DNA from 3 places in the Bradyrhizobium sp. USDA 372 genome. Region 1 is predicted to be linked to each of the others. Evidence: predicted binding sites of a transcription regulator. Region 1 holds the regulator's gene; each other region holds the start of a gene.
What was found. The regulator PhoB, encoded in region 1, activates phosphate uptake and scavenging genes when phosphate is short. The targets are predictions, from matches to a motif close to TGTCATNNANCTGTCAT.
Positions count from the first base shown of each region.

Region 2: a site for PhoB is predicted at 7,094-7,110, ahead of AB7M16_RS36320 (DUF47 domain-containing protein). Genes of this name have one in related genera too.
Region 3: a site for PhoB is predicted at 5,925-5,941, ahead of AB7M16_RS36690 (RNA degradosome polyphosphate kinase). Genes of this name have one in related genera too.

Region 1 is NZ_JBRJHR010000001.1:3,545,697-3,555,601, forward strand. It holds gene AB7M16_RS16855 (Hsp33 family molecular chaperone) at 46-1,053, opposite strand; gene argF (ornithine carbamoyltransferase) at 1,224-2,159, opposite strand; gene AB7M16_RS16865 (acetylornithine transaminase) at 2,159-3,367, opposite strand; gene AB7M16_RS16870 (GcrA family cell cycle regulator) at 3,828-4,340, shown strand; gene phoB (phosphate regulon transcriptional regulator PhoB) at 4,611-5,318, opposite strand; gene phoU (phosphate signaling complex protein PhoU) at 5,333-6,049, opposite strand; gene pstB (phosphate ABC transporter ATP-binding protein PstB) at 6,061-6,882, opposite strand; gene pstA (phosphate ABC transporter permease PstA) at 6,879-7,724, opposite strand; gene pstC (phosphate ABC transporter permease subunit PstC) at 7,729-8,718, opposite strand; gene pstS (phosphate ABC transporter substrate-binding protein PstS) at 8,928-9,905, opposite strand, start outside.
Region 2 is NZ_JBRJHR010000001.1:7,800,203-7,810,107, reverse strand. It holds gene AB7M16_RS36355 (class I adenylate-forming enzyme family protein) at 1-501, opposite strand, end outside; gene AB7M16_RS36350 (NnrU family protein) at 645-1,229, opposite strand; gene AB7M16_RS36345 (hypothetical protein) at 1,298-1,873, opposite strand; gene AB7M16_RS36340 (peptide chain release factor 3) at 2,123-3,745, opposite strand; partial or broken gene sugE (quaternary ammonium compound efflux SMR transporter SugE) at 3,920-4,233, shown strand; gene AB7M16_RS36330 (hypothetical protein) at 4,279-5,316, opposite strand; gene AB7M16_RS36325 (anion permease) at 5,392-6,396, opposite strand; gene AB7M16_RS36320 (DUF47 domain-containing protein) at 6,406-7,050, opposite strand; gene AB7M16_RS36315 (branched-chain amino acid ABC transporter permease) at 7,206-8,174, opposite strand; gene AB7M16_RS36310 (branched-chain amino acid ABC transporter permease) at 8,176-9,039, opposite strand; gene AB7M16_RS36305 (ABC transporter substrate-binding protein) at 9,115-9,905, opposite strand, start outside.
Region 3 is NZ_JBRJHR010000001.1:7,873,092-7,882,996, reverse strand. It holds gene AB7M16_RS36725 (LysR family transcriptional regulator) at 1-693, shown strand, start outside; gene AB7M16_RS36720 (autotransporter outer membrane beta-barrel domain-containing protein) at 712-1,869, opposite strand; gene AB7M16_RS36715 (cold-shock protein) at 2,248-2,454, shown strand; gene purN (phosphoribosylglycinamide formyltransferase) at 2,675-3,328, opposite strand; gene purM (phosphoribosylformylglycinamidine cyclo-ligase) at 3,328-4,401, opposite strand; gene AB7M16_RS36700 (CDP-alcohol phosphatidyltransferase family protein) at 4,557-5,099, shown strand; gene AB7M16_RS36695 (chromosomal replication initiator DnaA) at 5,191-5,868, shown strand; gene AB7M16_RS36690 (RNA degradosome polyphosphate kinase) at 6,013-8,202, shown strand; gene ppx (exopolyphosphatase) at 8,218-9,720, shown strand; gene AB7M16_RS36680 (TerC family protein) at 9,782-9,905, opposite strand, start outside.

The DNA of each region.
Region 1 (9,905 bases):
AAGGCTCTGGATTGCTTCGCTGCGCTCGCAATGACGAAGGCGACGCTACGCGTCCTCCGCGCCTGCCTCGTGCGGCGTGAACTGGTACACCGATGAGCAGAACTCGCAGGTGACGACGACCTTGTCGTCCTTGACCATGGCGGCGCGGTCGTCGGGCGAGAAGCTCTTGAGCATCGCGGCGACCGCATCGCGCGAGCAGGAGCACCGCGCCTCGAGCACCTGCGGATTGAACACGCGCACGCCGCGCTCGTGGAAGAGGCGGTAGAGCAGCCGCTCGCCGGAGAGCTCGGGATCGATCAGCTCGACGTCTTCGACGGTTTCGATCAGCGAGCGCGCCTCGACCCAGGCATCGTCCTCGGTGACGCTGTGCACCTCGGTGCCGTCGGGAGCATCGCCGGGATGCAAGTCCGCCTGCCGCGCGCGCTCCGGCGCCTTCGGCAGAAACTGCATCAGCATGCCGCCGGCGCGCCAGCGATGCTTGCCGCCGTCGCTCGAGCGCCACTCCTCGCCGACCGCGAGGCGCACGCGCGTCGGGATCTGCTCGGAGCGCAGGAAATATTCATGAGCAGCATCTTCCAGGCTGCCGCCATCGAGCGCAACCAGGCCCTGGTAGCGGCTCATGTCGGGGCCCTGGTCGATGGTCATGGCGAGATGGCCGCGACCGAGCAGCGTGCCGGAATCTTTTGCCGTGCCCAGGCGCGAGGCATCAAACCGCGCATAGGCGCGCAGACGGTCCGGGGCCTTGTAGTCGACCACCAGGAACGACACCGGGCCATCGGTCTGGGCCTGAAGAATGAAGCGGCCCTCGAATTTGAGCGCCGAGCCGAGCAGCGTGGCCAGCACGATGGCCTCGCCGAGCAGCTTGCCGACCGGCGCGGGATAATCGTGCTTGGTGAGGATGTCGTCGAGCGCAGGGCCAAGCCGCACCAGGCGCCCGCGCACGTCGAGCGCGTCGACCTCGTAAGGCAGCACGGCGTCATCGACCGGAACCGATGATGGCGCGCGAACCGGGCCTTCAGGCCCGGTATTCATGTCAGGAGATTGGAAAACCATGGCGCATTATCTGGGGTCGGTGGGCGGAAATGGAAGGGGAACGGCCGCATTCCGTCGTCCTCAGAACGACGGGCCGCGCAGCCCGGATGGAGCGCAGCGTAATCCGGGGAGATCGTTCCGCACGCTGAGAACCCCGGATTTCGCTGCGCTCCATCCGGGCTTCAGAAAGGTCACTTCACCGCGTCGAAGCACCAGGCCAAGATGCCCTTCTGCGCATGCAGGCGGTTTTCGGCCTCGTCGAACACGACCGATTGCGGGCCGTCGATCACTTCATCCGTGACCTCCTCGCCGCGATGGGCCGGAAGGCAGTGCATGAACAATGCATCCGCCTTGGCCAGCGACATCAGCTTGGCATTGACCTGGTAGGGCTTGAGCACGTTGTGACGGTGCTCGCCCTCCTTGTCGCCCATCGACACCCAGGTGTCGGTGACGACGCAATCGGCGCCGCGCACCGCGGCCTCGGGATCGGTACCGAGCACGATCGGCGCGCCCGTCGCCTTGATCCAGTCCCGCATGACCTTTTTCGGTGCGAGCTCCGGCGGCGTTGCGACGTTGAGCTGGAATTTGAAGCGCTCGGCGGCATGGGCCCAGGACGCCAGCACGTTGTTGTCGTCGCCGGTCCAGGCCACCGTCTTGCCCTCGATCGGGCCGCGATGCTCCTCATAGGTCATGAGGTCGGCCATCACCTGGCAGGGATGCGAACGCCGGGTCAGGCCGTTGATGACGGGCACCGTGGCGTTGGCCGCAAGCTCCAGCAGCGCATCGTGATTGAGGATGCGGATCATGATGGCGTCGACATAGCGCGACAGCACCCGCGCGGTGTCGGCGATGGTCTCGCCGCGGCCGAGCTGCATCTCGGCGCCGGTGAGCATGATCGCCTCGCCGCCGAGCTGGCGCATGCCGACGTCGAACGAGACGCGGGTGCGGGTGGAGGGACGCTCGAAGATCATCGCCAGCGTCTTGCCTTCGAGCGGCCTGACCGGCTGCTGCGCCTTCTGCTTCGCCTTCATGGCGGAAGAGGCGGCGAGCATGCTCTTGAGCTCCGACAGCGGCAGCTCGTTGATGTCCAGGAAGTGCTTTGGAGCTTTGTTGGGCGTCGTGCTCATCAGCTTGCCGCCCGCTTGGTCTGACTGGAGGAGATCGCCGTGCAGGCGCGTTCGAGCCGGCCGACGCTGTCCTCGATTTCCGCTTCGGTGACGATCAAGGGCGGCAGGAAGCGCACGACATTGTCGCCGGCCCCGACGGTGAGCAGCTTTTCGGCGCGCAGCGCCGTGACGAGATCGCCCGAGGGCACCACGGCCTTGATGCCGATCAAGAGGCCCTCGCCGCGCACCTCGCTGACGACATCGGGGTGACGATCGATCACGGAGGCGAGCTTCTGCTTGAGCAGCAGCGACATCTTCTGCACGTGGTCGAAGAAGCCGGGCTTGAGCATGACGTCGAGCACGGCGTTGGCAGCCGAGATCGCGAGCGGATTGCCGCCGAAGGTGGAGCCGTGCGAGCCGGGCCCCATGCCGGCGGCCGCATCCGCGGTCGCCAGCACCGCGCCGATCGGGAAGCCGCCGCCGAGCGCCTTGGCGAGCGACATCACGTCCGGTGTGACGCCGGTGCGCTTGTAGGCAAAGAGCTCGCCGGTGCGGCCCATGCCGGTCTGCACCTCGTCGAAGGCGAGCAACAGGCCGCGCTCGTTGCAGAGCTCGCGCAGCGCCTTCAGGAAGGCGGGAGGTGCAGCACGAACGCCACCCTCGCCCTGGATCGGCTCGATCAGAATGCCGGCGGTGTGCGGGCCGATCGCCTTCTTCACGGCGTCGAGGTCACCGTGCGGCACCTGATCGAAGCCGTCCATCGGCGGACCGAAGCCCTCGAGATATTTCGCAGATCCCGTCGCAGCCAGCGTCGCCAGCGTGCGGCCATGGAAGGCACCCTCGAAGGTGATGATGCGATAACGCTCCGGATGGCCCTTGGAGAAGTGATGATGGCGGACGAGCTTGACCACACCTTCCAGCGCCTCGGCGCCGGAATTGCAGAAGAACACGAAGTCCGCGAAGCTCTCATTGCAGAGGCGGCTTGCGAGCTTCTCGCCATCGGGGCTCTGGAACAGGTTCGACATGTGCCAGAGCTTCGTCGCCTGCTCCTGCAACGCCTTGACCAGCGCGGGATGAACGTGGCCGAGCGCATTCACCGCCACGCCCGAGGTGAAATCGAGATAGCGATCACCATTGGTCGCGATCAGCCAGCAGCCTTCGCCGCGCTCGAAACCGAGGTCGGCCCTGGCGAAGACGGGGAGCAAATGCGGCGCGGCGCTGTTAGTCATGACGTCACTTGAATGTTGCGGACGGTGTGAGGCACGCATTGCGCAACGCACCATTGACCGGCCCCGGAAAACGAAACGTGCCGCCTTTTAAGGGCGGCACGTGGCACTATCTTATGCTTGGAAAGACGGGTGTCAATGCCGCCCGGAAAGCCTCGCGAAACGCTGAATCCGTAGTCTTGCGGTGCCGATTTTGCGGGTTTTTCGCCACGGAACATGTGGAAGCGAGTCGGCGGACTCTTGCGCGGGAGTCACGCCATATTGTAGCGTTTGGACTGTCAGATACGACATCTCGTGCAGCAGTTCTGATCCCAAAAGTCCTCATGTACCGGCGTAAACGTTCGGGCGTCTTGAGCGCGCCCGGCGAGCCTTAAGGGATTCTGGCGGCACGGGTTTTTCAAGGCTTTAGGCAATCGCGGCGAAGGCTCCAGGATGGCAGGCGCGCTGCGAGGGAAAGGGTGCAATGACGGTTTTGACCTGGTCCGATGATCGCGTCGAGCAGCTGAAGAAGCTCTGGGAGGCCGGACTTTCGGCCAGCCAGATCGCGGCGGAGCTCGGCAATGTGACCCGCAATGCCGTGATCGGCAAGGTGCACCGGCTCGGCCTGTCCGGCCGCGCCAAGAGCCCTTCATCGGCAGCGCCGCGGCCGCGCAAGGCACGGCCCGCGCAGCACATGATGCGCGTGACGCGACCCGTTGCGCGCGGTAACACCGCGCTGGCGCAGGCCTTCGAGGTCGAGGTGGAAGCCGAGCCGGTTACCTACGACAACGTGGTGCCGATGAGCCAGCGGCTGTCGCTGCTGGAATTGAACGAGGCGACCTGCCACTGGCCGGTCGGCGATCCCTCGAGCCCGGATTTCTTCTTCTGCGGCGGCAAGGCGCTCTCGGGCCTGCCCTATTGCGCCCAGCATTCGCGCGTGGCCTATCAGCCCGCAGCGGACCGCCGTCGCGCACCGGCGAAGCCGAGCACGCGCTGAGCTTGCGGGATTAGTTGATCGCCGAGATTACAGCCGTCACACGATGACGGCGCCACCTACTCAGTGTCATCCCCGCGAAGGCGGGGATCCATAACCACAGGGCGCAATTGCTGCGCGAGATGGTCACGCCGGGTCTTCGCCAAACAAAGTCCTTGGGTTGATCGCGACGAGCGCAAGCGCTCGCGCTGAGATCCCGGGCTCGCGCTGCGCGCGCGCCGGGATGACGGCTGAGATTGTGGCCACAGCTCGCCAAACAACAGCTCGAAACGCCTACGTCTGCTCGGCCTTCGCGAAGCGATCATCCAGCGCGTAGCCGGCGCCGCGGACGGTGCGGATCGGGTCCTGCTCGCGGCCGAGATTGAGCAGCTTGCGCAGGCGGCCGATATGGACGTCGACGGTACGCTCATCGATATAGATGTCGCGGCCCCAGACGCTATCGAGCAGCTGCTCGCGCGAGAACACGCGGCCGGGATGCTCCAGGAAGAACTCCAGCAGGCGATATTCGGTCGGGCCGAGATCGATCGGCCGGCCCGAGCGCGCCACGCGGCGCTTGTCGCGGTCGAGCTCGATGTCGCCATAGGCGAGCACGGTGGCGAGCCGCTCGGGGCTGGCGCGCCTGAGCAGACCCTTCACGCGCGCGAGCAGCTCCGGCACCGAGAACGGCTTGACGATGTAATCGTCGGCGCCGGTTGCGAGGCCCCGTACCCGCTCGCTCTCCTCGCCGCGCGCGGTGAGCATGATGATCGGCAGCTGCTTGGTCTCGGGACGGGTCCGAAGCCGCCGGCACAGCTCGATGCCCGACAGGCCCGGCAGCATCCAGTCGAGCACGATCAGATCGGGAATGTGCTCCTTGAGGCGGGTGTCGGCGTCGTCGCCGCGCATCACCGTCTCGACGTCATAGCCGTCGCCTTCGAGGTTGTAGCGGAGAAGCTCGGTGAGAGCTTCCTCGTCCTCTACCACCATAATGCGTGCGCCCATGTTGTCGTCGCTCCTTAGGTATTCGGCACCGTCGTGGCGAAGGTCGTCATGTCGCCCTTCGGCCGCTTGTCGGTGATCGCCTGGCCCTCGATCATGTAGAACACGGTCTCGGCGATGTTGGTGGCGTGGTCGCCGATCCGCTCGATGTTCTTGGCACAGAACATCAGGTGGATGCAGAACGAGATGTTGCGCGGATCCTCCATCATGTAGGTGAGGAGCTCGCGGAACAGCGAGGTGCAGATGGCGTCGACTTCCTCGTCGCCCTTCCACACCGCCATCGCCGCCGGCAAATCGTGCGCGGCATAGGCGTCGAGCACGCTCTTGACCTGCTGCTGCACGAGGTCTGTCATGTGCTCCAGGCCGCGGAACAGCTTGAGCGGATGGAAATCCGTCTCCAGCGCCGCGACGCGCTTGCCCATGTTCTTGGCAAGATCGCCGATGCGCTCGAGATCGGTCGCAACGCGCATGGCGCCGACGATCTCGCGCAGGTCGACGGCCATCGGCTGGCGGCGGGCGATGGTGAGCACGGCGCGCTCCTCGATGCGCTTCTGCAGCGCGTCGAGATCGGCGTCGGTGGTGACGACGCGCTGGCCGAGTGCCACGTCGCGGCGGATCAGCGCGTCGACGGAATCGACGATCATGCGCTCGGCGATGCCGCCCATCTCGGCGACCAGGCGAGTGAGCTCCTGAAGGTCGCTGTCGAAGGCCTTTACGGTATGTTCAGAACCCATATTCCGTCTCCTCAGCCGAACCGGCCGGTGATGTAATCCTGCGTGCGCCGATCGCTCGGCGACGTGAAGATCTTGCTGGTATCGTCGAACTCGATCAACTCGCCGAGATACATGAAGGCGGTCTTGTCGGAGACGCGCGCCGCCTGCTGCATGTTGTGGGTGACGATCGCGATCGTGTAATTCTCGGACAATTCCTGGATCAGCTCCTCGACCTTGGCGGTCGAGATCGGGTCGAGCGCCGAGCAAGGCTCGTCGAACAGGATCACCTCGGGCCGCACCGCGACGGTGCGGGCGATGCAGAGGCGCTGCTGCTGGCCGCCGGAGAGCGACAGGCCGGAGGCATTGAGCTTGTCCTTGACCTCATTCCACAGCGCGCCGCCGCGCAGCGCCTTCTCGACGCGGCCGTCCATCTCGGACTTCGAGATCTTCTCGTACAGACGAATGCCGAAGGCGATGTTCTCGTAGATCGTCATCGGGAACGGCGTCGGCTTCTGGAACACCATGCCGACCCGGGCCCGCAACAGGTTGAGGTCCAGCTTGGCGTCGAGGATGTTGGTCTGGTCGAGCAGCAGCTGGCCGGTGGCGCGCTGGCCCGGATAGAGGTCGTACATCCGGTTGAAGATGCGCAGCAGGGTCGACTTGCCGCAGCCCGACGGGCCGATGAACGCCGTGACGCGGTTGGTGCCGAGCGTCAGATTGATGTTCTTCAGCGCGTGGTGCTCACCGTAGTAGAAATTCAGGTTGCGCGCGGTGACCTTGGCGGGCGCCTCGGGCAGCGGCTGCGAGCCGGGATGAACGGTCGGCGCGCTGACGGAAACAGACATTTCACTCATTTTGCAGTCCTCTCGGCGCCAAGGATGCGCGCGCCAATGTTCAGGGCAAGCACGGTCAGGGTGATGAGCAGCGCGCCGCTCCAGGCGAGTTGCTTCCAATATTCGTAGGGGCTCTGCACGAAGTTGTTGATGGTGACAGGTAGGTTCGCCATCGTCTTGTTCAGGCCGAGGCTGAAGAACTGGTTCGACAGCGCCGTGAACAACAGCGGTGCGGTCTCGCCCGCGACACGGGCGGTCGCCAGCAGCACGCCGGTGATGAGGCCCGAACGCGCGGCACGATAGGCGATGCGCTTGATCACCAGCGAGCGCGGCAGACCGAGCGCAGAGGCCGCCTCGCGCAGCGGATTCGGCACCAGCAGCAGCATGTCCTCGGTGGTGCGCACCACGACCGGGATCACGATGACGGCGAGCGCGAGGCTGCCCGCGATCGCCGAGAAGCCCCGCATCGGCACCACCACCGCGCCGTAGATGAACAGGCCGATGATGATCGAGGGCGCCGACAGGAGAATGTCGTTGATGAAACGGATCACCGAGGTCAGCTTGTCGTTGCGGCCGTATTCGGCAAGATAGGTGCCGGCGAACAGGCCGAGCGGCGCGCCGATGCCGACGCCGATCACGGTCATGATCAGCGAGCCGACGATGGCGTTGAGCAGACCGCCTTCGTTCGATCCGGGCGGCGGCGTGTTCTCGGTGAAGACCTGGAGGTTGAGCCCGGCCAGGCCGTTGTAGAGCAACGTCATCAGGATCAGCGCGAGCCAGGTGACGCCGAACGCAGCGGCTGCGATGCAGAGACCGCGAATGACGATGTCCCAGCGGCGGCGGCGCGAATAGATCGGGTTCATGACTTCACTTCCCCGCCTTGGTTTCCAGGCGCAGCAGCATCAACCGGGCGGCCGCGAGCACGAAGAACGTCAGCACGAACAGCAGGAGGCCGAGCAGGATCAGGCCGGACTGGTGCAGGCCGTCGCTCTCGGCGAACTCGGATGCGATCGCGGCCGAGATCGTGGTGCCCGGCGCGAAGATCGACGAGGAGATCTTGAACGAATTGCCGATGATGAAGGTCACCGCCATGGTCTCGCCGAGCGCACGGCCCAGCGCCAGCATGACGCCGCCGATGATGCCGACGCGGGTGTAGGGGATCACGACGCTGCGGACGACTTCCCAGGTGGTGCAGCCGACGCCATAGGCGGCTTCCTTCAGCACCGGCGGCACCGTCTTGAACACATCGACCGAGATCGAGGTGATGAAAGGCAGCACCATGATGGCGAGGATCAGGGCGGCGTTGAACAGGCTGAGATAGGACGGGGGACCCGCGAAGATCGCGCCCAGCACGGGAACACCGTCGAACACCCTGATCATGAAGGGCTGGAAGGTGTTGGCCAGGAACGGGCCGAGCACGAAGAAGCCCCACATGCCGTAGATGATCGAGGGGATGCCGGCGAGCAGCTCCACCGCCATGCCGATCGGGCGGCGCAGCCATTGCGGGCAGAGCTCGGTGAGGAAGATCGCAATGCCGAGACCGACGGGAATGGCGATCAGCATCGCGATGAAGGAGGTGACGAGCGTGCCGTAGATCGGCCCGAGCGCGCCAAGCACCGGCGGATCGGCGGAGGGCGCCCAGCGCTGCGTCCACAGGAAGGAGATGCCGTATTCCTTGATCGCCGGGAACGCACCGACGATCAGCGAGATGATGATGCCGCCGAGGATCAGCAGCACCGAGATCGCGGACAACCGCGTGATCCAGTAGAAGGTGACGTCGCCGAGCTTGAACGCGCTCAAGGCCTTGGCGCGATCATATGGACCGGCAGCATCAATCACATTGCTCTCGACAGCCATCTCAGCCACGCCGATCCCCTGTACCCATTTATATACGTATATACGCTTGTTGTTGGTGGCGGTCCCGTGCCCCGGATGCGGTGCAGCGCGAAGCGGTGCGCTGCTGATCCGGGGCCTGGTGCTTGTGGGTCCCGGCTCTGCGGAGCGGCACACTGGACGATGCTTTGCATCGCCAGGGCCGCACCGCGTCCGGGACACGAGAGCTCTACTTAGCTCTTGATCTCGGCAGCCCAGGTCTTCTCGATCAGCTGGACGACGCTGTCCGGCATCGGGATATAATCGAGCTCTTCAGCCGCCTTGCCGCCGTTCTTGAAGGCCCAGCGGAAGAACTTGATGGCTTCCTGCGAGGCCGCCTTGTCGGTGGCGGACTTGTGCATGAGGATGAAGGTCGCCGCCGTGATCGGCCAGGACTTCTCGCCGGGCTGGTCGGTCAGGATGACGTAATAGCCGGGCGCCTTGGCCCAGTCGGCGTTGGAGGCGGCCGCCTGGAAGGCCTCGACGGTCGGCTGAACCGGCTTGCCGGCCTTGTTGACGAGACCGGTGTAGGTCAGCTTGTTCTGCTTGGCATAGGCGTACTCGACGTAACCGATCGAGTTCTTGGTCTGGCTGATATTGCCCGACACGCCTTCGTTGCCCTTGGCGCCGACGCCGACCGGCCACTCGACCGCGGTGCCCTCGCCGACCTTGCTCTTCCAGTCCGCGCTGGCCTTGGAGAGGTAGTTGGTGAAGTTGAAGGTGGTGCCCGAACCGTCCGAACGGCGGACCACGGTGATCGCCTCCGAGGGCAGCTTCGCGTTCGGATTGAGCTTCTTGATCGCGGCATCATCCCACTTGGTGATCTTGCCGAGATAGATGTTGGCCAGGGTCTCGCCGTCGAACACCAGTTCGCCGGGCTTCACGCCCTCGAGGTTGACGACAGGGACGATCGCGCCCATCACCATCGGCCACTGGACGAGGCCGTCCTTCTCGAGCTGCTCGGCCTTGAGCGGCGCGTCGCTGGCGCCGAAGGTCACGGTCTTGGCCTGGATCTGCTTGATGCCGCCGCCGGAGCCGATCGACTGATAGTTCAGACCGTTGCCGGTCTCCTTTTTGTAGGCGTCAGCCCACTTCGAATAGATCGGGAACGGGAACGTCGCGCCGGCACCCGTGATGTCGGCAGCAAAGGCTGCCGTCGCCGATGCGGCGAC
Region 2 (9,905 bases), 4.3 Mb from region 1:
CCCTGCGAAACGCGACAGAGCCGGATCATCGGCGACGGCGATGCGATGGATCACATCGGGCACATCATGCGCATCGGGCAGCCGCTCGGCGAGCGCGGCTTCGTGGATCAGGATCTTGGCACCACAATCGGCGAGCACATAGGCGATCTCCGGCTTCTGCTGGCGTGTGCTGAGCAGCACGGTGACCAGCCCCTCATGCGCGGCGGCAAACAGCAGCAGCGGAAATTCGATGCGATTGCCGAGCAGGATCGCAACACGATCGCCGCGCTGCAATCCAAGCTTGCGAAATCCCGCAGCGATCCGCGCGGCCTGCTCCACCGCGTGGCCCCAGCTCAGGCGGACATTGCCGCAGATCAACGCTTCGCCCTCGGCATTGCGGGCGCAGGCGTCCGCGATCATCGCCCAGAGGCTCGATGGCCGATCGCAAAACGCCGGCACCACCCGATCGCCAAAGCGCGCCACGAGCCGCATCGGCGGGATCTGAGATTGCGACCAGTCCATCGGGATGCCCTCGGCTTGTTGCTCTTGTTATCTTCTTATCTTCCGCGCATGGACATCCGGGTTTCGTCTTGTGCTGACCAGCTGACTTAATTCTTGCGCATGATCTTATCGGAAAACCGCTGCACACTTTTCCGGATCATGCGCTAGACCCCGATCACGGGCACACCGATCACGACCGGATGGAACGCGAAGGCCAGGGCCAGATAGGCGACCACGCCGACCGCGACCGCGATCAGATCGTTGGTGACGCCGCCGACCGGAATCGGCGGGCCGCCGGCGTCGGTGCGAGCTTTAAGCGAGATGCGGTCATAGACCGCCCAGCCAAGGAACGAGCCGAACAGGATGATGGAGCCGAGATCGCCATTGGCCAAAAGATGCGCCGCGGCCCACAGCTTGATGCCGGCCAGCATTGGATGCTTCAGCGTCGCGTAGATGCGGCCACGCATGTAGGACGCCACCACGAGGATGACTGCAGGCAGCATCAAGGCCAGCGTGATGTGCTTCATCGCCTTCGGCGGATACCAGACGTCGATCCAGCCGGAGCTGCGGTAGTGGGCATAGCCCCAGATGATCAGCGCCAGCCCTGCCAGCGAGACCGCCGAATAGACCAGCTTGTAGGTCCCCTCGCCCAGCCTCGCGATCGCCTGCGCGCGTGACTCTCGTTTGGTTGTGAAAACATGGGATGCAAAAAACAGCACCAGCCCCAGGATCATGATCAGCAGACCCACGACACCCTCCCCGCAAAGCAGCCCCCGGCTCTGAGGTATCATCGATTGGCTGCCGCTCGCAACTCGCGCTACTTGCCGAGCTCCCGATTGTCGACATAACGGATGGCGATGGGTCGCCCGGCCAACGCCCCGCCAAGACCGCTCGTGAACTTCAGCGGCAGGCAGGCCTTCAGCGATGAATTGATCGCGTTGAGATAGGTGGTTCGGATATCCGCCGGCACACCCGCAGTCGCGTATGTGAGGCGCGGCGGGCCGATCAGGCCGCCGGCCTTGTTGAAGCTGAAACGCACCGACATCTGCATGCCCGTGCGCGCACGGTCCGGCGGCGACCAGCAGCTGCGCAGCGCGGCGAAGAGGTCGCCGATCGTATCGAGGTCGTGATCGGGCTTTTGATATTTGGCGCGATCAGCTTCCGCCGGCACGCTTTCGACGGTGAGTTGGAGGTTCTGGCCGTAAGGGTAATCGATCTCGGGAATGCATGGCCCGGGTTCGAGCGGGCTGCAATAGGACGGCGTGCAGGGCTCGCCGTCGAGCACGCTGCAAGGCTCGTGCGCGAACGGGATCGGATTGATCTGGCGCGGCCGTGCGTCGACGACGATCGTTGAGATCGTCAGCAGGATCAGAACGAGAATGCCGCGCCACATGGAGTGAGCTCGCAAGGTCACGAGAAAAGTGGCGCTGTCCATGAACGCGTCAAGTCCGCGCGCGTTCACATGCTCGCGTTCAGGCACGCTGTCGTCGCCCGGCTTGACCGGGCGACCCAGTACTCCGAGACGGTAGTGGCTGAATCGACAGGCCGCGGCGTACTGGATGCCCCGGTCAAGCCGGGGCATGACAGCGGAGGGTGTGCTTGCGCAGCGGGTATGTGGCCGCCCAGTGGAGGGCGCGCCGCCCTACCCCTTCTTCTTGACGTCCTTGACGTTGCTGAACTCGATGCCCTCGGCCCGCTCCCGGGTGTAGCCGAGATAGAACTCGTTGCGGGCGAGATAGACGGGATCGCCGTCGACGTCGTCGGCGATGCTCGAGGTGTTGGCGGCGATGAAGGTGTCGAGCTTCTTGCGGTCCTCCGAGGAGACCCAGCGCGCCAGCTGGAACTCGCTGACCTCGAACTCGACCGGCAGCGAATATTCCGCCTCGAGCCGCGCTTTGAGCACGTCGAGCTGCAGCGCGCCGACCACGCCGACCAGCGCCGGGGCGCCATCGCGGGGGCGGAACACCTGCACGACGCCCTCTTCCGACATCTGCTGCAGCGCTTCCTTCAGCTTCTTCGCCTTCATTGCGTCGGTGAGACGGACGCGGCGCACGATTTCCGGCGCAAAGCTCGGCACGCCGACGAAGTTGAATTCCTCGCCTTCCGTCAGCGTGTCGCCGATGCGCAGCGTGCCGTGGTTGGGAATGCCGACGACGTCGCCGGCGAAGGCCTCGTCCGCGACCGAGCGATCCTGCGCGAAGAAGAATTGCGGGCTCGACAGCGGCATGCTCTTGCCTGTGCGCACCAGCTTCGCCTTCATGCCGCGGCTGAGCTTGCCCGAGCAGAGGCGCGCAAACGCGATGCGGTCGCGGTGGTTGGGATCCATGTTGGCCTGGATCTTGAACACGAAGGCGCTCATGCGGGGATCGGTGGCCTCGACCTTGCGCTGGTCGCTGTCCTGCGCGCGCGGCTCGGGCGCGAACTTGCCGAGGCCTTCCAGGAGGTCGCCGACGCCGAAATTGCGCAGCGCACTGCCGAAATAGACCGGCGTCAGATGGCCCTCGCGAAACGCTTCCAGCTCGAACGGCTTCGACGCCGCGGTGACGAGCTCAAGCTCGTCCTTCACGGCGGAGACGTCGAGATTGGCGTTGAGCTTGGCCAATTCCTCGATCGCGATCTGCTGCGCCGCGCCGGTCTTGGCGCCGCCGCCTTCGAGCAGGCGCACGCCGCCATTGACGACGTCATAGGTGCCGAGGAAGTCGCGGCCGCGGCCGACCGGCCAGGTCATCGGCGTGGTGTCGAGCGCCAGCGTCTTCTCGATCTCGTCGAGCAGCTCGAACACGTCGCGGCTCTCGCGGTCCATCTTGTTGATGAAGGTGATGATCGGGATGTCGCGCAAGCGGCACACCTCGAACAGTTTTCGGGTGCGCGCCTCGATGCCCTTGGCGGCGTCGATCACCATCACCGCGGAATCGACCGCCGTCAGCGTGCGATAGGTGTCTTCCGAAAAGTCCTCGTGGCCCGGCGTGTCCAGAAGATTAAAGACGAGGCCTTCGAACTCGAAGGTCATCACCGAGGTCACGACCGAGATGCCGCGTTCGCGCTCGATCTTCATCCAGTCCGAACGCGTGTTGCGCCGCTCGCCCTTGGCCTTGACCTGGCCGGCGAGATTGATGGCGCCGCCGAACAGCAGCAGCTTTTCGGTCAGCGTGGTCTTGCCGGCGTCGGGGTGGGAGATGATCGCAAAGGTCCGCCGCCGCGCCACCTCAGCGGCAAGCGGGGAACGGGCCGGCGATTCGGCTGTGGTGGTGGCGATGTCGGACATGGCGGGAGCGTGTGGCAGGGAAAACGGGCCTGATCAAGCCTCATTTGGTGATTGCGGGGACTTCCGGCCAGCCCCATATCGACGCGTGGATATATCAGTCTTGGGGGAGGACGGCCTTCCCCGCCCATCAGCACCTCAGCCGCGGGGACGACCCTGCCTTGATGGAGGGTCGTCATGGCCTGGAGCATCCTATTCGTCGCCGGTCTTCTCGAGATCACCTGGGCGATCGGCCTGAAATACACCGAAGGTTTCAGCAAGCTTGTTCCGTCCGCGGTCACGCTGGCGGCCATGGCCGGTAGCGTCATCCTGCTCGGACTTGCGCTCAAATCGTGCCCGTCGGAACCGCCTATGCGGTCTGGACCGGCATCGGCGCGGTCGGCACGGCGACGCTCGGCATTGTCCTGTTCGGCGAGCCGGCCACGGCCTTCCGCCTCGCCAGCATCGGCCTGATCGTCGCCGGCATCGCGGGGCTGAGATACGTTACTTAGTCAAAAAGGCAAATCGGTCAAATAGTTACGTAACGACCTCGATTGCTAGCGAGGCAGTGTAACGACGAATTGCCAAATCTTTTCGTCCAGAAAATTAGTCGGGCCTTCCTTATCGGCAGCCAATTTCAGCATTTCGACCAAATCGTCGTTCGACAGCAGAAGTATGAGCTTTCCCGACTCGCGAAGAGCGCCTTGCGCGGCGCGCTTGCATCCTTCGTCCGGTCCCTTCCGTGACAGCAAGAAGCAGACGGTCCGCAGTGCGCCTGAGAACAGATATCTCTCAGTTGAATACACTTGATCCGCGGTTATCAGGTCTTCGTAGTCCTTGCACTCAAATAGGACCGATCTTGTTCGAAAGTCATTTCTAATAGAATCCCAAAACGAATTTCCCGATCTTATTCGACAAATGAAGTCGTAGCGATTGCCCCCATCCGACGTCTGCGCTTGCTTTTCGAAGCCATAGAGGTCCGGATCAAAGAGAAATGTGACGGTCTCCTGGCATAACTCCTCATATTCGCGAGGTGTCAGGCCTCCCTTTTCCTTATGACGCGCCAACTTGGCGATGAGTCGATCAGCCTCTGATTGACGCGTTACCGTAATTTGCAGGGATTCATCAGGCTCGTCGGTCGTGTCATTGCCTCTCGACGATTGGACTGCTCTCTGCTTCTCGCCGAGAAGTTTCTCGAGCCTCTTTGAGAGGTCTGGATGTGCTTGCGACTTCTGTCGCAGAACTTCCAAGTCCCATACGTTTGCTCCGAACACGTCCAACGCAAATTCTTTAGCCTGTGTTGTAGCTTTTCCGAGCACTGCGATAATAGGTTTGTCGTAGCTAGCCAACTCGACCAGCGGACGTAGGCGAACTATCTTTTGCTTGATCAAACTCAACGGAACCAATCGATCGTAAAACATAACTTCGACCGGAGCACTCACACCGTCACGTTCAATCGTAAGGTCAACCTGAACTCCAGCAATGAGAATGTTCTGACTGACGCTATATCCCAGGCGCCGAAACAGATCTGCGGTCCAATCTTCCGCGGGGAAACCGAGACGAGTCATGCTGCTCCATGCCGATGTCCTTGTCATCGCATCTCATCCTATAAATCGGTCGAGGACGATCTTACTTGGACTGTAAGCAACAAAGCACCGTTGCGATAGTTCTCACCGCAAGATCTGGACCACCCACCAGGTCAGCGCGGCCACGATGGCCGAGGCCGGGATCGTGATCACCCAGGCATAGACGATCGAGCTGGCGACGTTCCAGCGCACCGCCGAGACGCGGCGGGCGGCGCCGACGCCGACGATGGCGCCTGTGATGGTGTGGGTGGTCGAGACGGGAACCCCGAGATAGGTCGCCATGAACAGCGTCGCCGCGCCCCCGGTCTCGGCGCAAAAGCCCTGCATCGGCGTCAATTTCGTGATGCGCAGGCCCATGGTGCGGACGATGCGCCAGCCGCCCATCAGCGTGCCCAGCGCCATCGCCGCCTGGCAGGACAGCACCACCCAGAACGGCACCGAGAAGTCGCTGCCGAGATGGCCCTGCGAATAGAGCAGCACCGCGATGATGCCCATGGTCTTCTGCGCGTCGTTGCCGCCATGGCCGAGCGAATAGAGCGAGGCGGAGGCGAATTGCAGGATGCGGAAGGCGCGGTCGACCGCGAACGGCGTCGAGCGCACCGACGCCCAGGACACGATCGCCACCAGCAACATCGCGAGCAGGAAGCCGACCAGCGGCGACAGCACGATCGCCAGCACGGTCTTGGACAGGCCGCTCCACACCGCGGCGGAAATGCCGGCCTTGGCCATGCCGCCGCCGACCAGCCCGCCGATCAGCGCGTGCGAGGACGAGGACGGAATGCCGAGCGCCCAGGTCACGAGGTTCCAGACGATGGCGCCGACGAGCGCCGCGAAGATCACCTGGGCGTCGACGACCGCGGGATCGATGATGCCGGTGCCGATGGTCTGGGCGACGTGCAGCCCGAACACCAGGAAGGCGATGAAATTGAAGAAGGCGGCCCAGAACACCGCGAATTGCGGCCGCAGCACGCGGGTCGAGACGATGGTCGCGATCGAATTGGCGGCGTCGTGCAGGCCGTTCAGGAAGTCGAACAGCAGCGCGACGGCGATCAAGCCGACCAGGACGGGAAGACCCAACGCGGCATCCACGGCGAGGCCCTATACTTGCTCGATGACGATGCTGTTGATTTCGTTCGCAACGTCATCGAAGCGGTCGGCCACCTTCTCGAGATGATCGTAGATCTCGACCCCGACGATGAAATCCATCGCATTGCCGTCGCGATGCTTGAGGAACAGCTCCTTCAGGCCGATATCGTGGAGATCGTCGACCCGGCCCTCCAGCTTGCCGAGCTCTTCCGTGATCGCGGTCAGCATGGCGACGTTCGGACCGATCGACTGCATCAAAGGCAGCGCGCGTCCCACCAGATTGGCGCATTCGATCAGGAGTCCGCCGATCTCGCGCATCGGCGGCTCGAAGGCGCGCACCTCGAACAGCATCACGGCCTTGGCTGTCTGCTGCATCTGGTCGATGGCATCGTCCAGAGAGGTGATCAGGTTCTTGATGTCGCCGCGGTCGAACGGGGTGATGAAGGTGCGGCGCACCGCCGTCAGCACCTCGCGGGTGATGTTATCCGCGTCGTTCTCGAACTGGTTGACGCGCTGGCAATAGACCGGCGTCTCCTCACCTCCATTGAGCATGCCCTGCAGGGCGATTGCGCCCTGGATCACGGTCTGGGCATGTCGGTCGAACAGGTCGAAGAACCGTTCTTCCTTGGGCAGGAACGCACGAAACCATCGCATCATGGGGATTGGCTACCGGTTGAAAATGGTCAGGCCCGCGAGGGGCTGTCATAAAACTGTCATAGACCATTTTCGATCCGCGCGCGTCATCTCACGCCCGCGGAGCCGGATCATCCACCGCTTTCCTGCACCATTGAAATTGGTGCAATATCAGCCGCTTAGAGCGACCGCCGGAAGTAATGCGCGATTTCGCCGATGACGCCGCGGCGGAAGGTGAGCACGCAGACCACGAAGATCGCGCCCTGGATCACCGTCACCCACTGGCCGAAACCCGCCAGATATTGCTGCATGGCGATGATCACGAAGGCGCCGACCACGGGACCGAAAATGGTGCCGAGCCCCCCGACCAGGGTCATCAGCACGACCTCGCCCGACATCGACCAGTGCACGTCGGTGAGCGAGGCGTTCTGCGCCACGAACACCTTCAGCGCGCCGGCAAAGCCGGCGAGCGTCCCCGACAGGACGAAGGCCAGGAACTTGTACTGGTCGGTGCGGTAGCCGAGCGAGATCGCGCGCTGCTCGTTCTCGCGGATCGACTTCAGCACCTCGCCGAACGGCGAGTTGATGATGCGGAAGATCAGGAGGAAGCCGGCGAGGAAGCCGACCAGCACGACATAGTACAGCACCGTCGGCTTGGAGAGATCGAGCAGGCCGAACATGCGTCCTTGCGGGATGCCCTGGATGCCGTCCTCACCATGGGTGAACGGGGCCTGGAGATAGATGAAGTACAACAGCTGCGACAGCGCCAGCGTGATCATCGAGAAATAGATGCCCTGGCGGCGGATTGAGATGTAGCCCGTGATGATCGAGAGCACGAACGCCGCGGCCACGCCGACGAGAATGCCGAGCTCCGGCGGCAGCGCCCACACTTTCAGCGCATGCGCGCTGCAATAGCCGGCTGTCCCCAAGAACATGGCGTGGCCGAACGACAGCAGGCCGCCATAGCCGACCAGCAGGTTGAACGCGCAGGCGAGCAGCGCAAAGCACAGCGCCTGCATCACGAAGAACGGGTAGAGGCCCGTGAACGGCACCGCTGCCAGCAGCAGCGCCATCGCCACGAACACGGTCATCTCGTCGCGCATCGCGCGCGGGGTCGTCGGCAGCGTGTCGTCCGTCAGGGTTGTCATCTCAGGCCGCCCTTCCCGTCAATCCCGTTGGCTTCACCAGGAGCACCAGCACCATCAGCACGAACACGACGGTGTTGGAGGCCTCGGGGTAGAAATACTTGGTCAGGCCCTCGATCACACCGAGCGCGAAGCCGGTGATGATGGAGCCCATGATCGAACCCATGCCGCCGATCACGACCACCGCGAACACGACGATGATGAGGTCGGCGCCCATCAGCGGCCGCACCTGGTTGATCGGTGCCGAGAGCACGCCGGCGAGCGCGGCAAGACCGACGCCGAGACCGTAGGTGAGCGTGATCATGCGCGGCACGTTGATGCCAAAGGCGCGCACCAGCGTCGGATTTTCGGTGGCGGCGCGCAGGTAAGCGCCGAGCTGCGTCTTCTCGATCAGGAACCAGGTCGCGAGGCACACCGCCAGCGAGAACACGACGACCCAGCCGCGGTAGATCGGCAGGAACATGAAGCCGAGATTCATGCCGCCCCTGAGCTGGTCGGGAATGGCGTAAGGCAGACCCGAGGAGCCGAAATAGTTCTGGAACACGCCCTGCACGATCAGCGCGATGCCGAAGGTCAGGAGCAGGCCGTAGAGATGATCGAGCCCGGTCAGCCATTGCAGCATGGTCCGTTCCAGGATCATGCCGAAGATGCCGACGATTATCGGCGCCAGCAACAGCGCCCACCAATAATTGATGCCGCCGAGGTTCAACAGGAAATAGGCGACGAAGGCGCCCATCATGTAGAGCGCGCCGTGAGCGAAATTGATGATGTTGAGCATGCCGAAGATGACGGCAAGCCCGAGGCTGAGCAGCGCGTAAAACGAGCCGTTGATCAGTCCCACCAGTAGCTGAGCGTAAAGAGCCTGCATCGATCCCGCACCCGGTCCCTTTTATTCCTCAACAACAGGCCGGCGCCGTTGCGCACCGGCCTGCATCGTTCACCGTTACTTCTTCACCAGAGGACAGGCGCTTTCCGACAGCGGCCGGAAGGCCTGGTCGCCGGGGGTCGTGCCGATCAGCTTGTAATAGTCCCAGGGCGCCTTGGATTCCTCGGGCTTTTTGACCTCGAACAGATAGGCGGGATGTAGCTTGCGGCCGTCCGCACGGATCGTTCCCTTGCCGAACAGCGGATCCTCCGTCGGCATCTCCTTCATCTTGGCGACCACCTTGGCCCCGTCATGCGGGTTGCCGCCCATCGCCTCCAGCGCCTTGAAATAATGCAGCAGACCCGAGTAGACGCCGGCCTGCACCATCGAGGGCATCGCCTTGTTCTTCATGCGCTCGGAGAAGCGCTTGGAGAACGCGCGCGTACCGTCGTTCATGTCCCAATAGAAGGTCTCGGTGAAGTTCAGGCCCTGCGCCACCTTCAGACCGAGCGAGTGCACGTCGGTGATGAAGAGCAGCAGGCCCGCAAGCTTCTGGCCGCCGGAGACGATGCCGAACTCCGCTGCCTGCTTGATGGTGTTGGTGGTGTCGCCGCCGGCATTCGCCATGCCGATGATCTTGGCTTTGGAGGCCTGCGCCTGAAGCAGGAACGACGAGAAGTCGGCAGTATTCAGCGGATGCTTGACATTGCCGATCACCTTGCCGCCCGACTTCACCACGACCGCGGCGGTGTCGCGCTCGAGGGCATGGCCAAAGGCGTAGTCCGCGGTGAGGAAATACCAGGTGTCGCCGCCCGCCTTCACCAGCGCCTGCCCGGTGCTGTTGGCCAGCATATAGGTATCATAGACCC
Region 3 (9,905 bases), 4.3 Mb from region 1:
GTGACGGAAGGCCCCGGCAATTTCTGGATCCTGCCGCGGCTGATCGATTTCCAGAAGACCTACCGCAAGATCACCGTCGATCTGCGCTGCGCAATGGAGCAGGCCGACGTCGCGCGGCTCGAATCCGACATCGCAATCCAGCTCGAGCCGCCGACCAATCCGGATCTGATCGTCGCCAAGCTCGGCCGCCTTCATATCTATCCCTTCGTCTCCAAGGAATATGAAAGCCTCTACGGCGTGCCGGCAACGCTCGCCGAATTGAACAACCACCGCATCATCAAGCAGAGCGCGCCGCAGGTCGACGACGGCGCCTATGCCCGCGTGCTCGGGCTGAAGTCGCTCGAGGGCATCGTCGGGATCAAGACCAATTCGTCGGTGGGCGTGCTCTATGCGGTGGAGCGCGGCGCCGGCATCGGCTTCCTGCCGACGGTGTCGACTGCGCTCGGCGCGCCGCTCGTTGCCGTCGACCTCGGCGTCAGCCACCACGCCGATCTCTGGCTCACCTATCACAAGGAGTTTCGCACCTCCGAGCGCCACAAGATCGTGGTCGACTGGCTGAAGAAGATCTTCGATCCCAGGACCTATCCCTGCTTCCGCGACGAGTTCATCCATCCGAACGCGCTGGTGCCGATGATGACGGCGGCGCGCGAGGGCTTTGGCTTAACCGGATATGTGGCGACGGCGCCGACCTGAACGCAGGCGAGCGTCAGCTCACCATTTGTATTCGAAGCCGATTGTGCCCTGGTGCGAGGTGAGCTCGTTGCGGAACTTGCCGTCGTAATTGACGTAGAGCCGAGCCACGTTGGTCAGGCTGAGCGAAGCCGAGGCACCGGCATCCGCGCCGTAACGGCTCTCGCCGATGCCGGGAACGATGATGTTCTGGGCGCCCAGGCTGACCTGGATGGATCCCAGGTCCTGGTGGAAATTGTCGACGAACTTGCCGTAGGCCGAGAGGTCCAGGATCTTCTGGTCGATAATGAAGTAGCGGCCGATCTCCGCCCCGATCATGATGCGCGCGCGCGAGAGCGCCGTCGCGCCGACGTTGAGCGGGTCGAGCCCGCCGGACTCACTGAACGCGGCGCTGGTGGCGCGCACATATTCCAGCGCGCCCTTCGGCACGATGCGCATCTGGTCCTTGGTCCAGTAATAGCTGATCTCGGTCAGCGCGCCGTCGACGGCGGCGCGATAGCCCGCGGTCGCAAGGCCAAGGCCGGTGTCGCGGCTGGAATGGACCTTGCCGAAGCCGTGCACCACCGCAAAGGCCCAGGTCCACGGGCCCCTGTCGACCGAGCCGCTGAACCCGAGCTGGGTCAGGTCGAGCGTTGCGGATTGCAGCGCCAGCGGCACGTCGATGTCGGTGTGGCTGTGGTCGACCGAGAATCCGATGTTGACGCCGGGTGCGAGCCGCGCGCCGAAACCGGCGACGCCGCCAAAGGTCTTGCGCTTGTCGCCGACGAAATCGCCTTGCGCATCGGTCCGGACCGAGAGGCCGTAGCCCTCGAACCAGGTGCGGTAGCGGGGATCTTCCGTGCCCGCCGAGGCACCGCCGCCGCCCGGATTGGTGCGGAACGCCCGGTTGACGCCGCCGGATGCCTGGTTGCCGAGCCGCTCCAGAAAGCCCGAGCCGAGATTGAGCGCGCTGTTGCCGGCTGACCGATCCTGATTGGTCGAGGTCGGCGACGGAATCGGCGTTGGAGACGGCGTGGGCGTCGGGGTGGGTGTCGGCGTCGGGCTTTGCGCGAAGCTGGGGCTCACCGCCGCCATGGTCACGACCAGCGCAAACGCCATCGCAAGCGCAGCGGCGATCCGGCGGACGCGGTCCAGCCCGATCGTCTGCCGTGTCCCGGAGAGCTGCGCGGCGCAGCGCATGACCATGAATCCCGTAGCGAAGTGGCGGCGCGCAAAAATGCAACACGGTCTGCGGCGCTAGCGGCGATTTGTGCCGAACTGCCACGAGGGGTCAACCGGTCGGCGCATGACGGCCAAGGCTATTGCACTGATTGTGGTTCTGCTGCCACAGGTCGCAAATTGCGCTTGAAGGCAGCTGGCCTGGTCTTGAAATCCTCGCGCGGCTTGCTAGGCGACGATTTTCATGTTGCAATATCGGTCACAATCGGAATTGGCCGCTTGGCTGTGCGTTTCGCGACATTGCGCCTCAAGACTCGAACAGACTTCCGCAAGACCGTTTGTGGCGTGGCACGCGAAAAGCGGCCGCGTCTTTTTTATATCTAGTGGAGGAGACGAGCGATGCCGCAAAAGGGCACCGTCAAATGGTTCAACCCGACCAAGGGCTATGGGTTCATCAAGCCGAACGGCGGCGACAAGGACGTGTTCGTCCACATCTCCGCGGTCGAGCGTGCCGGACTCTCCACCCTCAACGAGAACCAGGTGGTTGAATTCGACCTCGTGGAGAACCGCGGCAAGTCGTCCGCGGAGAACCTCAAGGTTTCCTGATGTCTCTCGCGGCAAGCGAGCGATCATGACGTTGCCCCCGGCTCTGCCGGGGGATCTTGTTTGGGGGCTCGCCCGTTGCGCGTAGGTTCATGGTTCGGCTCGCACGCGCCACATATTCCGTCATTGCGAGCGAAGCGAAGCAATCCAGAATCTTTCCGCGGAGCGATTCTGGATTGCTTCGTCGCAAGAGCTCCTCGCAATGACGGGACGGGGCGGCTCTTCAGCGCACCACCGGCGCAACCAAGAAATTCTCCGACGCCGCGCTTCCCGCCGTCTTGCAGACATCGCCCTCGATCCGGACCTTGCCGGTCGCGAGCAGCCGCAGCGCCTCGGGATAGATGCGGTGCTCGACCTCGAGGATTCGCTCGGACAGCGTCTCCGCGGTGTCGTGGTCGCTGACGGGAACCGCGCCCTGCATCACGATCGGGCCGGCATCGGTCTCGGGGATGACGAAGTGCACCGTCGCGCCGGACAGCTTGACGCCCGCGCGCAGGGCCTGGCCGTGCGGGTCGAGGCCGGGGAACGACGGCAGCAGCGAGGGATGGATGTTGAGCATCCGCCCATACCAGGCTTTTGTGAACTCGGCCGTGAACAGGCGCATGAAGCCGCCCAGACAAATCAGCTCGATGCCGTGCTTGTCGAGCGCGGCCTGCAGCACCTTCTCGAAGCCGGCGCGGTCCTTGCCGAACGGCTTGCTCTCGATCACCTCCGTGGTCACGCCGCCCGCCCGGGCACGTTCGAGGCCGAGCGCATCGGCCTTGTTGGAGATGACGAGCGATATCTCCGCCGGAAAATCGGCGGCAGCGGCTGCCCTGATCAAGGCGGCCATGTTGGAGCCGCGCCCGGAAATCAGGATGGCGACGCGGCGCTTCATCACAGCGCCATGTCGAGATGGCCGTTATAGACGACGCGGTGCTCGCCCTCGGCCGGAATCACGGTGCCGAGCTGCGCCACGGTCTCGCCGGCGTCGGTGAAGACCTCGATCACCTTGTCGACCTTGTCGGGCTCGACGATCGCGATCATGCCGATGCCGCAATTGAAGGTGCGCAGCATTTCCAGCTCGGCAATGCCGGCCTGCGCGGCCAGCCATTTGAACACCGGCAGCACCGGCAGGCGTGCCAGATCGATGCCGACGCCGAGGTGCTTGGGCAGCACGCGCGGGATGTTGTCGGTGAAGCCGCCGCCCGTGATGTGGGCGAGCCCCTTCACCGCGCCGGTCTCCCGGATAACGCGCAGGCAGGATTTGACGTACAGCCTGGTCGGCGTCAGCAGCGCGCCGCCGAGCGTCATCACCGGCGCGAACGGCGCCTGCGCCTCGAAGCTGAGGCCCGACTGCTCGACGATCTTGCGGACCAGCGAGAAGCCGTTGGAATGCACGCCGGACGAAGCGAGACCGATCACGGCATCGCCCGCGGCGATGTCCTTTCGCGGCAACAACGTACCGCGCTCGGCGGCGCCGACGGCAAAGCCGCCGAGGTCGTAGTCGCCGTCCTTGTAGAGGCCGGGCATCTCGGCGGTTTCCCCGCCGATCAGCGCGCAGCCGGATTCGCGGCATCCTTCTGCAACGCCTGCGACGATCGCCGCAGTGGCCTCGGGGTCGAGCTTGCCGCAGGCGAAATAGTCCAGGAAAAACAGCGGCTCGGCGCCCTGCACCACGAGGTCGTTGACGCTCATGGCGACGAGGTCGATGCCGATGCCGCCATGCAGCCCGGTCTCGATCGCGATCTTGACCTTGGTCCCGACGCCGTCGGTCGCGGCCACGAGGACCGGATCCTTGAAGCCGGCCGCCTTGAGGTCGAACAGGCCGCCGAAGCCGCCGATCTCGGCATCGGCGCCCGGCCGTGCGGTGGCGCGCACCATCGGCTTGATCAGGTCGACCAGGCGGTTGCCCGCGTCGATATCGACGCCTGAATCGGCGTAAGTGAGGCCGTTTTTGCGGTCGGTCATGCCCGATTTCCAGTGGGTTTGCGGCTGGTTACGTCGAATTCCGGGGACGCGCAATGGCTCGCATGGCGCTCCCCGCTATACTATGTAGACATATCAACCGGTTCAGCCTGCAACGGGCCGGATTTGAGATCAGAACCGGTGCCGGGAAGCGCTGCGTGAGTATTCCGAACATCATTACCCTGGGCCGCATCATGCTGGTCCCGATCATCGTCTGGGCCATCGTATCGAGCCAAATGGAGGTCGCGTTCGCCGTCTTCCTCATCGCCGGCATCAGCGATGCCGTGGACGGGTTCTTGGCCAAGCGTTTCAACATGACGAGCGAGCTGGGCGCCCTGCTCGATCCGCTCGCCGACAAGGCGCTGCTGGTCTCGATCTACATGGCGCTCGGCATCTGGGGCGCGATCCCGCGCTGGATCGTGATCCTGGTGGTCTCGCGCGACATCATGATCGTCGCCGCCGTGATCGTGTCCTGGCTGTTCGACCGGCCGGTCGAGATGAAGCCGTCGAAAGTGTCCAAGCTCAACACGGTCGCGCAAGTGGCGTTCGCAGCCCTGGTGCTGGCGGCGCTTGCCTTCGGCTTCAAGCCCGCGCCCTATGATATCATCCTGATGGGTCTCGTCACGGTCCTCACGCTCTCCTCCGTGTCGCTCTATCTCGTCGAGTGGCTGCGGCACATGAGCACGATCGAGGCCAAATGAAAGTGGAAGCGGCCTCGTAAAGGCCATCTCCGCTCGATCAAATCGAATTCTCTTCGAACCGGCCGGCGCGCCGGCATGGAGCAAAGCAAGCGTGGCAGGCCGCGTTCATCCCCGACAATTGGCGTTTGCACTTCCGCATGCGGAGAGCCTCAGCCGGGACAACTTCCTCGAAGGCCCCGCCAACGCGGCCGGTCTCGGCCTGATCGACAGCTGGCCGGAATGGCCGAACCGGATCATGTGGCTGGCGGGCCCGGAGGGCAGCGGCAAGAGCCATCTCGCCGCGATCTGGGCCGAGGACGCTGGCGCCCGTTCGACCACCGCCAATGCGCTGACCGCGGCGGCCGTGCCCGGCGCGCTCGCCACCGGCGCGCTGGTGGTCGAGGATCTCAAGGCTGGGGACTTCGACGAGCGCGCCCTGTTTCACCTGATGAATCTCGCCCGCGAGGACGGCGCCTACGTCCTCTTCACCGGGCGCGAGGCACCGGCCGCGCTTCAGATCGAGCTGCGCGACCTGCGCTCGCGCCTGCGCGCCGTTCCGGTGGTCACGCTGCTGCCGCCCGACGACCAGCTGTTCCGCGGCCTCATCGTCAAGTTCTGCGCCGACCGCCAGCTGAATGTGGACGAGAGCGTGGTCGGCTATCTCGCCACCCGCCTGGAACGGTCCTCGGCCGCCGCCCGCCGGGCCATCGAGCTGCTCGACAGCGAAGCCCTGCGGCTCGGCCGTCCCGTCACCCGGGCACTGGCCGCCGAGCTGCTCCGGGACGCCTGACCGGCTCGCAGGCCTCCCTGAAGCCCGCTTGACGCGGGGCGGCGGCGGAACATCAATGTCATCGAAACGTCATCGCTCTAACACATGCTCCCGCCGATTTTGCGCTTAAGTCGCAATTGGGTGAACTGGATGGACCGACTTCTAATGGACTCTGCGCAAGCTCTTGAAACCAAAGAGAAAGCCCCGGAAACCGAGGGCCTCCCGGCCATCGCGTCCAGCCCCGAGCGGTTCATCAACCGCGAGCTGTCCTGGCTGCATTTCAACCGCCGCGTCCTGGAGGAATCGGTCAACCCCAGTCACCCCGTGCTGGAGCGGGTGCGATTCCTGTCGATTTCGGCGAATAACCTCGACGAGTTCTTCATGGTCCGCGTTGCCGGCATCAAGGCCCAGGTGCGCGAGGGCATTGCCGAACGCAGCCCCGACGGCCTGACGCCGTCCGAGCAGCTCGCGCTGATCAACCGCACCGTCTCCCAGCTCGCCTCCGACCAGCAGGCGATCTGGCGCGACCTGCGCGGCACGCTGGCCGATGTCGGCATCGTGCTGGTCGACGGCAAGGACGTCACCAAGGCTGAACGGACCTGGATCGAGGACTACTTCCTCAACAACGTGTTCCCGCTGCTGACGCCGCTGGCGATCGATCCGGCCCACCCCTTCCCGTTCATTCCGAGCCTCGGCTTCACCATCGCGCTGCACCTCACGCGCGCCGCCGACGGCAAGCAGATGAACGCGCTGATCCGCATGCCCGGCAAGATCGACCGCTTCATCCGCCTACCGGCGGAGGGCACGGTGCGCCTGATCTCGCTGGAACAGGCCACTGCCCTGTTCATCAATCGCCTGTTCCCCGGCTACAATCTGCACGGCCATGGCGCCTTCCGGATCATTCGCGACTCCGAGCTCGAAATCGAGGAAGAGGCCGAAGACCTCGTCCGCCTGTTCGAGACCGCGCTGAAGCGCCGCCGCCGCGGATCGGTGATCCGGCTCGAGATCGACGCCAAGATGCCGGAGGAGCTGCGCAGCTTCGTGCAGCACGCGCTCTCGGCCGCCGACGACGAGGTGTTCCTGGTCGACGGCGTGCAGGCGATGAACGAGCTCTCGCAGCTGACCCGGCTCGACCGCCCCGACCTCGAATTCACCCCTTACGTGCCGCGCCATCCCGAACGCGTGCGCGAGCATGGCGGCGACATCTTTGCCGCGATCCGGCAGAAGGACCTGATCGTCCATCATCCCTATGAGTCGTTCGACGTCGTCGTGCAGTTCCTGCAGCAGGCCACGCGCGACCCCGATGTCGTCGCGATCAAGCAGACCCTCTACCGCACCTCCAACAACTCACCGATCGTGCGCGCGCTCGCCGAAGCGGCCGAAGCCGGCAAATCCGTCACTGCACTGATCGAGCTGAAAGCGCGGTTCGACGAGGAAGCCAACATCCGCTGGGCGCGCGATCTCGAACGCGCCGGCGTGCAGGTCGTCTACGGCTTCCTCGAACTGAAGACGCACGCAAAGCTCTCGATGGTGGTGCGCCGCGAGGGCGGCAGCCTGACGACCTACGTCCACACCGGCACCGGCAACTATCACCCGGTCACCGCGCGCATCTACACCGACCTTTCCTACTTCACCTCGGACCCGACCATCGGCCGCGATGCCGCGCGCGTGTTCAATTTCATCACCGGCTATGCCGCGCCGAGCGATCTGGAAAAGATGGCCGTGTCGCCGCTGACCTTGCGCAAGCGCATCATCGAGCACATCCAGGGCGAGACCGCGCATGCGCGGCACGGCCGTCCGGGCGCGGTCTGGATGAAGATGAATGCGCTGGTCGACCCCGACATCATCGATGCGCTCTACGAGGCGTCCCAGGCCGGCGTCCAGGTTGAGCTCGTGGTGCGAGGTATCTGCTGCCTCAGGCCCGGCATTCCCGGCCTGTCGGAGAACATCCGCGTCAAGTCGATCATCGGCCGTTTCCTGGAACATGGCCGAATCTACTGCTTCGGCATGGGCCAGGGCCTGCCGAGCGCGAAAGCGGCTGTGTATATCTCCTCTGCCGACATGATGCCGCGAAACCTCGACCGCCGCGTCGAGGTGCTGTGTCCGCTGCAAAATCCGACGGTGCATCAGCAGGTTCTCGAACAGATCATGGTCGCGAACCTGAAGGACAATGAGCAGAGCTGGCAGTTGTTGCCGGATGGGTCTTCAACGCGTATGAAGACCGCGAAGGGCGAGGAGCCTTTCAACGTCCACAACTACTTCATGACGAATCCGAGTCTGTCTGGCCGTGGAAAGTCGCTCAAGGAATCCTCGCCGCGTCGTCTCACGCGCCGGAACGAACGCCATCAATCCTGATCGGGGATTTGCGACGTGAAGCGGCCGCGCAAGCGCGGCTCGAGCGTCGCGGTTATCGACATCGGCTCCAACTCGGTCCGCCTCGTCGTCTACGAGGCGCTGGCGCGCAGCCTCATCCCGATCTTCAACGAGAAGACGCTGTGCGGCCTCGGACGCGAGGTGCAGAGCACGGGCCTGCTTGCGCCCGACGCCGTCGACAAGGCGCTGACCTCGCTGAAACGGTTTCGCGCGCTCTGCCGGGTGATGCAGGTCGGACGCGTGTTCGCGATCGCGACTGCGGCGTGCCGCGACGCCTCCAACGGTCCCGATTTCATCGCCAAGGCCGAGCGCATCTGCGCGGTGAAGATCGAGATCCTGTCGGGCCCGCGGGAGGCGCGGCTCTCGGCGCTCGGCGTGATCTCCGGCATCCACCTCCCCGACGGCATCGTCGGCGACCTCGGCGGCGGCTCGCTCGAGCTGATCGACGTGCGCAGGAACGCGGTGCGCAGCGGCGTGACGTTGCCGCTCGGCGGTCTCGCGCTCCAGGATCTCGCGCACAAATCGCTCAAGCGTGCCGATCGCATCGTGCGCGAGGAGATCGACGAGGTGCCGCAGCTGACTGCAGGCCGCGGCCGCACCTTCTACGCCGTCGGCGGCACCTGGCGCGCGCTCGCGCGCATCCACATCATCCAGAGCGGCTATCCGCTCCAGGTGATGCACGGCTATTCCATCCCGGCTGCTGAAGCGCTCGACTTCTCGCGCCGCCTGCGGCGCCTCGCCGCCGCCAACATGCTTGCCGACATCGAGATCGTCGCCGATGCGCGGCGCCCTCTCCTCACCTATGCGGCGCTGGTGCTCGAGCACATCATCCGGGTCGCAAAACCCAAGACGATCGTGTTCTCGACCTTCGGCGTGCGCGAGGGCCTGTTGCACGAGAAGCTGTCGGAGTCCGAACGGACCAAGGACGGGCTGATCTGCGCGGCCGAGGAGCTGAACCAGCTGCTGTCGCGTTCAGCCAAACACGCGCGGGAGCTGATCGCCTGGACCGACCGCCTGGTGCGCGTCGTCAAGCTGCGCGAGACGGAAGAGGACCGTCGCCTCCGCCACACCGCGTGCCTGCTCTCCGACATCGGCTGGCGCGTGCATCCCGATCATCGCGGCGAACAGACGCTCAGCCTCGTCGTCAACGGCAATTTCGGCGCGATCACCCACACCGAACGCGCCTTCGTCGGCCTGTCGGTGTTCTATCGCTATGCCGGCCTCAGCGAGGAGAACCAGCCGCCGGCCACCATGCAGGAGCTGCTGACGCCGGCGCAACTCGAACGCGCGCGCCTCCTGGGCGCTGCATTCCGCGTCGCGCATCTGATCTCGGCTGCACGTCCCGGCGTGCTGCCCGCCACGCATTTCCGCAGCCAGGGCCGCAAATTGATGCTGGTGTTCGAGCACCGGCTCGGCGACCTCGTCGCCGATCGCGTCGGCAGCCGCTTCCGTCAGCTCGCCCGCCTGATCGGCCGCTCGGGATCGATCGTGCGGCGCTGACAATGGCGGCGAGTGCTCGCCTCTCCCTGCGGGAGAGCTGAACAGCAATCCTCGGAAAACTCTATTCCGCCGAAGCCTTCGCGTGCTGCTCGGAGGATGCCAGCGCGACGGCGGTCAGCCTGCGCCGGCGCCAGATGGTGCCGACCACCAGCACGACGAGGACGCCGAGTGCGGCGCAGAGAAAT